Linked DNA regions of Cycloclasticus pugetii PS-1. The protein of the gene in region 2 interacts with the protein of the main gene of each other region in a pairwise test. Links are inferred from orthologs where the notes say so. Each region holds a gene or a part of one and is shown on either strand. Other genes may lie near its edges. The genes, in order: CYCPU_RS0100735 and hypB.

The links.
Region 1: the proteins of hypB (region 2) and CYCPU_RS0100735 interact in binary tests that used the Escherichia coli proteins (3 or more experiments, as listed by UniProt). The link is inferred for Cycloclasticus pugetii PS-1 from one-to-one orthologs.

What each region holds. Positions count from the first base shown.
Region 1 is NZ_ARVU01000001.1:148,617-151,818, forward strand. Bases 171-3,037 are described here. They hold CYCPU_RS0100735 (FKBP-type peptidyl-prolyl cis-trans isomerase), read right to left. Parts: upstream 1,932-3,037; coding sequence 1,410-1,931; downstream 171-1,409. Other genes in these bases: CYCPU_RS0100725 (LEA/WHy family protein), read right to left, coding at 210-701; CYCPU_RS0100730 (glutathione S-transferase), read right to left, coding at 757-1,407; CYCPU_RS0100740 (PHP domain-containing protein), read left to right, coding at 1,964-2,785; CYCPU_RS0100745 (energy transducer TonB), read right to left, coding at 2,790-3,037. Outside these bases: CYCPU_RS0100720 (glycine zipper 2TM domain-containing protein), read right to left, coding at 1-152; more of CYCPU_RS0100745, read right to left, coding at 3,038-3,202. UniProt on the Escherichia coli protein: Folding helper with both chaperone and peptidyl-prolyl cis-trans isomerase (PPIase) activities. Chaperone activity prevents aggregation of unfolded or partially folded proteins and promotes their correct folding.
Region 2 is NZ_ARVU01000001.1:824,478-827,624, forward strand. The notes cover bases 230-3,041. They hold hypB (hydrogenase nickel incorporation protein HypB), read left to right. Parts: upstream 230-1,169; coding sequence 1,170-1,913; downstream 1,914-3,041. Other genes in these bases: CYCPU_RS0104015 (Ni/Fe hydrogenase subunit alpha), read left to right, coding at 230-324; CYCPU_RS0104020 (hydrogenase maturation protease), read left to right, coding at 317-826; hypA (hydrogenase maturation nickel metallochaperone HypA), read left to right, coding at 819-1,160; CYCPU_RS0104035 (MgtC/SapB family protein), read right to left, coding at 2,042-3,041. Outside these bases: more of CYCPU_RS0104015, read left to right, coding at 1-229; more of CYCPU_RS0104035, read right to left, coding at 3,042-3,147. UniProt on the Escherichia coli protein: Involved in the maturation of [NiFe] hydrogenases. Required for nickel insertion into the metal center of the hydrogenase. Exhibits a low intrinsic GTPase activity, which is essential for nickel insertion.

The DNA.
Region 1 (3,202 bases), 680 kb from region 2 along the record:
ACTGGCTGAAGATCAAGGATGATGCCATTTGTGACGTGTAAGGTTTGATTAGCTTCACTACGGGTGTAGCCTTCGCTGGATGGGCCATATGGGTTGGGGCCAGCACAAGCGATTAATAGTAAAGATAAGGTGATTGGAAGTAGCAGCTTCATGATGTCTCCTTTTTTTAAAGGCTGTTGTAAGTCAGAGTACAAAGATCTCTGGTTGGTTCATTTCTTTAAGAGCGTATTAAGGTTTAAGGTACCTTCTTTTACAAAGGGTAAGCTGTACATAGAGGCAGGAATGTTAACGGTGCCATGGCTGACTTTACCGGTTAAACGAAAGTGTAAATCAGTCTTGTTAGTGCCAGAGAGTGTTTCTAGTTGTCTGATTACGCCCAATGTATTGCTGATCAGAGAGACCGTTAGGTAGGCTTCTTGATAAGGCAATATATTGACCGATTGGCTGCTGACCCCGTGCGCAAATTCTGATCCATTAATTTCTAATTGATAACTAAGCCCTTTAATGAAAAACGGGAAGTCGTTTGTATTTTGAATGCGTAAGGTTAATGCGTATTCTTGCTCTAGCAGTTGTGCGTTAACCAGTTCAATATTATTAAGGCTGATTTGCGGTGGTTGTGCATGATAGGTAATACCGGCGCAACCTGCCAAGGTTAGTAGAGCTATAAATGGAACTAGAAGTTGGTGTGTAAGGAAACGCATGGTTATCTCCGTGGCGGGTTTTAATCTTATGCTAGGCAGAAGCTAAAAGAAAGGGTTAGAACAAAAGAGTATCTTGGCCTTCTTCCCAAGCTGGGTATTTGTTCATAATGCTAGTAAACAGTTCAGAAGAAAGATAGTGTTCAAACCAGCGCTGCAAATACGGGTAAGGGGTTTGCTTGAACCAATCAATGTCTACATGCGCAAACTGGCGAATAAAGGGAAAAATGCCAATGTCTGCAATCGAGGGTTCATCGTCCAGTAGAAAAGAATGCGCTGCTAATCGTTGATCTAAAAGGCTAAGAAAAGCCTCAGCTTGTGTACGATAGTGCTCCGCTGAGAAGTCGGGAAATCGATCAGCATATTTATAGTGATCGAGGTGTTGTTTAAATTCATTATCATTCAGTGATACTAGGCGGTTAGCGTCTAAAACCCGCGCCGAAGAACCCCTTAGGGACTGGCTATCGTTTATTGATGTTGCCCAGTGCACAATTTCCCAGCTTTCATCAATGACTTCACCAGTGGGTAACTGAAGCACAGGCACAGTTCCTTTAGGTGAGATCGCTAACATGGCAGGTGGCTTGTTGCGCAAGACAACTTCACGCAAGATCACCTTAATACCAGCGTGCTTTATTGCTAAGCGGGCTCGCATGGCATAGGGGCAGCGACGAAATGAATATAAAATGGGCGTGTTGGCTGTAGAGGTCACGTTTAGTGGTGGTGGCCGCCTGCGCCATGAGCATGCCCGTGTGAAATTTCTTCTTGTGTGGCGGCTCGAACATCAACAATGTCAATGTCAAAGTGAAGCGTTTGTCCTGCAAGGGGGTGATTGGTGTCTACCTTAGCCATAAATTTACCCACTTTTACGACGTTGACTTGGTGCTGACCTTTTTCAGTTTGCACGGTGGCAATCATGCCTGGACGCCATTTTTTAGCGCCCATTAAATGTTTGACTGGAACGCTTTGAATTGAATTATCTAGACGTTCGCCATAACCATCTTTTGGTTCAACACTGACGCTAAACTTATCGCCTGCTTGTTTGCCTTCAAGTGCTAATTGAACACCACGAATCATGCCGCCATGACCTTGTAAATACGCGATGGGTTCTTGAGCCGAAGAGCGCTCAATAATTTCTTGTTCGTCATTTTTTAAGATGTAGTTAAATCGTACAACGGTGTCTTTAGTAATCTGCATGGTTAAAAGTTTGTGGTCAATAAATAACAATTTTAACATTCAAGTTTGCCTCACGGTGTAAACTTCATGGCATGAAAAAAATTGATCTTCATTCGCATACCCTTATTTCTGATGGGACATTAACCCCCAATGACTTGGTTGAACGGGCGAAAGCAAAGGGTGTTGAGATGTTAGCCATTACTGACCATGATACGGTAGATGCTTATGAGCAATTGTCGCCAGCCAGTTATGACGGCTTGAAGATTATTCCTGGTGTTGAACTGTCAACGCAATGGCGAGGGGTGGGTGTTCATGTTGTCGGTTTGAACTTAAGCCTCGATAGTGCATCGATTAAAGAAGGGGTCGCTCAGCAGGGAAAAGCACGGGCTGATCGAGCACAGATTATTGCCAAACGGTTAACTAAACTGGTTGGCCCCATCGATTTTAATCGGGTTAGTGAAATTGCTAACCATAGCCAGATTGGGCGGCCCCATTTTGCACAGCATCTTGTTGAACTCGGTGTGGTTAAGAATATCTCCACGGCGTTCAAGAAATACTTGGGAGATGGAAAGCCGGGCGATGTAAAACAATGCTGGGCAGAGTTACCGAACATTATCGACTGGATAGTAAAGGCAGGCGGGGTGGCAGTATTAGCGCACCCACTGAAGTATAAAATGACATGGACTAAGCGGTCGGCGTTATTGGATGATTTTATTGCAGCAGGTGGTAGAGGGATGGAAGTTGTCTCTGGCCAGCAAACCAAGCAAGAAACGGACAGATTGGCTAGGCTGTGTGTTGAAAAAGGCTTACTGGCTTCGTGTGGCTCGGATTTTCATCAATCGAGTCAGTGGAGTGATATTGGTGCAATGTCAGCATTTCCAACGGTATGCAAACCGATTTGGCTAGACTGGTAAGCGCTTAGTAACTGTTCAGTCGAAACTCGATTTTTTGCTTATAGGTGGAAAGAGAGTTGAATTTGCTAGCAGGAAATCGCCACGTTTGAATTGTTTTTAAGGCAGATCGGTCAAGGGCAGATGAGCCAGAGCTTTGAATAATAATTGCTCGGGTAACACGCCCATCATTAGCCACTGAAAGATCAAAAATAACCGAACCTTCAACGCCTCTTCGCCTTGCAACGCTTGGGTATTTTGGCTTAGGTTGATAGGTTGGCTGTGGCGACATAAAAAGGGCTGGTTTTTTAACCGGCGATGGCAGGGGAGAAGCGACCTTTTTGGGTGTTACTTTAGGCGTTGCAGCGGGTGCCTTTTTTTTGACCACTTTCTTGGGCTTTGGGCTTACTTTTTTTGCTGTAGCTGCCTTTGTGACAATTT
Region 2 (3,147 bases):
GCACCGCGTGGCACCTTGTTTCATCATTATGAAATTAACGAAGATGATATTGTGACAAAAGCCAATCTAATCGTTTCAACCACGAGCAATAACCAGGCAATGAATGAATCTGTGCGGCAGGTTGCCGCCCGTTATTTGGATGGTCAGGAACTGACAGAAGGGCTGTTAAATTATATCGAAGTAGCCATTCGTGCTTATGATCCTTGCTTGTCTTGCGCCACTCATGCTCTTGGTAAAATGCCATTACAGGTGGAGTTACGCGATGTTGAAGGAAAGTTATTACAGCAACTGGTTAAAAATAGTCAGGGTGAAGTAAGTGGCTAAGCTGCTGATTATTGGTTATGGCAATCCAGCGCGAGGTGATGATGGCTTAGGGCCTTTAGTTGCCGAACATATTGAATCGCTTAAGTCGCTAAGACATTGGCAACATATCGATGTGTTAACGGCGTACCAATTACAAATAGAAAACGTCATGGACTTGGTCGATTATCAAACCGTATTGTTTATTGATGCAGATAGCCAAATCAATAGCCCCTATCTTCTAACGCGTTGCCAGCCTGAAGTCGGGCAAAGTTATACCTCGCACGCATTGACACCAGATGCGTTATTAGCGGTTTACCAGCAGGTGTATAAAACAGCACCACCAGCCTGTTATTTATTGAAAATGGCTGGTTATGCATTTGAGTTAGGTCAGCCATTGTCGTCGATAGCCACTGATAACCTACGGTTAGCAAAGGACTTTGTTGAGCACTGTTGTCAACGGTCAGAGCAAAGCGTGCTATTTGATGATCATGAAATGATGGAGCTTAGTACTGCTTATGCATGAACTATCGTTGTTAGAGGGTGTACTAAGCATTATTGATGATAATGCAGACACTCAGGGCTACACATCAGTAAAAAAAGTGTGTTTAGAAATTGGAGCGCTTTCGTGTGTTGAGCCAGAGGCATTGCGATTTGGTTTTGATATAGTGATGAAAAATAGCGTAGCCGACGGCGCGATTCTGGATATTGTAACCATGCCAGGGCAGGCAATATGCCAACAATGTGGTTGCGAAACAAAAGTTTTTGAACTACATACGCCTTGTCCCGACTGCCAATCCTTTAGCTTGGATATCCAGTCTGGACTGGAGATGCGAGTGAGAGACTTGATTGTTAATTAGGAGAGATTTATGTGTACCACTTGTGGCTGCGGTTCGACTGAAACAGTAAACCATCAACATACTAGCAAAGAGAATGCAACTGATACGGCTGATCTTCGATTGGTGCAATTAGAAAAGGATGTGCTGGGAAAAAACAAACGCTATGCAGCAAAAAATAGACAGTATTTACAGCAACATGAGATTTTTGCATTGAATATTATCTCCAGTCCAGGCTCTGGTAAAACTTCATTATTAACGGCAACGATTGATGCGTTGAAAGATCAGCTGGACATTAATGTGATTGAAGGCGATCAGAGCAGTCAACTGGATGCTGAGCGCATTCGCAATTCTGGCGCGAAGGCTATTCAGATTAATACCGGTAAGGGTTGTCACTTGGATGCTCATCAGGTGGGGCATGCCATTGAGGACTTAAACCCAGCAGATAAAGGCGTGTTATTTATCGAAAATGTAGGCAATCTGGTCTGTCCGGCACCATTTGATCTTGGCGAGGCCTACAAGGTCGTTATGCTGTCAGTAACCGAAGGCGAAGACAAACCGCTTAAATACCCAGATATTTTTTATGCAGCGGATTTGATGATCATTAATAAAACTGATCTGTTGCCCTATGTTGATTTCAATATGGATAAATGTGTCGAATACGCTAAGCAGATCAATCCGAACTTAATAATTATTGAACTCTCAGCGACAAAGGGCGATGGTTTAAGCGAGTGGGTGCAATGGATCAAGGCGCAACGAACATTAAAGGCTGTTTAGGCGCGTCACTGAAATTTATAACGAACATTGTGCATAACCCACAGTAGATGATTAAAACAATCAATTTTAATATTATTTAGCAGAACCTGTTGGAGAAGAGGCTAGAGCACCAATCACAAGAAAACTCATCACATTAGCCAAGCAGTTGTAAGTCCAACTGCAGACGCAGCCAATAATGGCAGTAGAACGCGCATCCCCAGCCCCGGGCCGCCAATAAAGCTGGCTAATAATGCTTTAACAAGCGTGTTTGACGATGCAGCAATAACAATGCCCAATGCGGCGAGGTTGACTGATAAATCGGTGGTACTCATTCTAGACAGTGCCAGGTTAATCGGGTCCACATCGGCAATGCCCGATATCATTGCCATCAAATAAATACCCGCTTCACCAAAATAATCAATCGCTGCCTTACTTAACAAGATGACGAGCACCAATAAAGCGCCGAAAAACAGTGCAGATTTTAGCTCTAGTGGATTAATCAAATGGGTCATCTTAGCGGGTGTCTGAGCGGCTTTTTTATGCCAGATGACAAGTGATGATAATAAAACCACAGCCATCATAACTGACATGGGAACCAGTAGTTTACTGAACAGCGCTGGATTGATAAGGCTAGAAACCAATAGAACACGAGGAAACATGGTGCCACAGGCAAGTAAGATACCTGCCGCTAGCAGGTTCCTCATGGTCTCTTGCTTTTGGGATAACCGAGCATAATGCAAGGTCAAGGCAGTGGATGATGCCATACCTGCTGCTAGTGCAGTTAAGATGACCCCTCTGCTTGGCCCAGCTATCTTCATCGCAAAATAACCGCTGAATGAAATGCTTGCGATGAGAACAACCATCCACCATATTTCATAGGGATTTAAAGCTTGCCAAGGCCCATAACCACGGTCGGGGAGGATAGGCAGAAGAACGACAGAAATAAGAAGAAGTTGCAAAGCGGCATGCAGTTCCTTTTTTTCTAGTTTTTTTAACCAGCCATGTAATGCCTCTTTATATCGTAATAATATTGCTGTCAGTACAGCGATAGATGCTGCCAGATCTACATGCTCTAGGGTAGCAAATACGCCCAATATAAAGGTCAGCAGCATTGTAATGAGGCTGGTAATGCTGGCATCTTCGCTATTGTTTCGCTGCACTGTATAGGCCGTTGCTACGGTGATAGAGAATCCCAAAAAAATAAAACCTAATACCATTGCATCAAGGTACTGTGACAGCAAACCAGCTCCGCCAC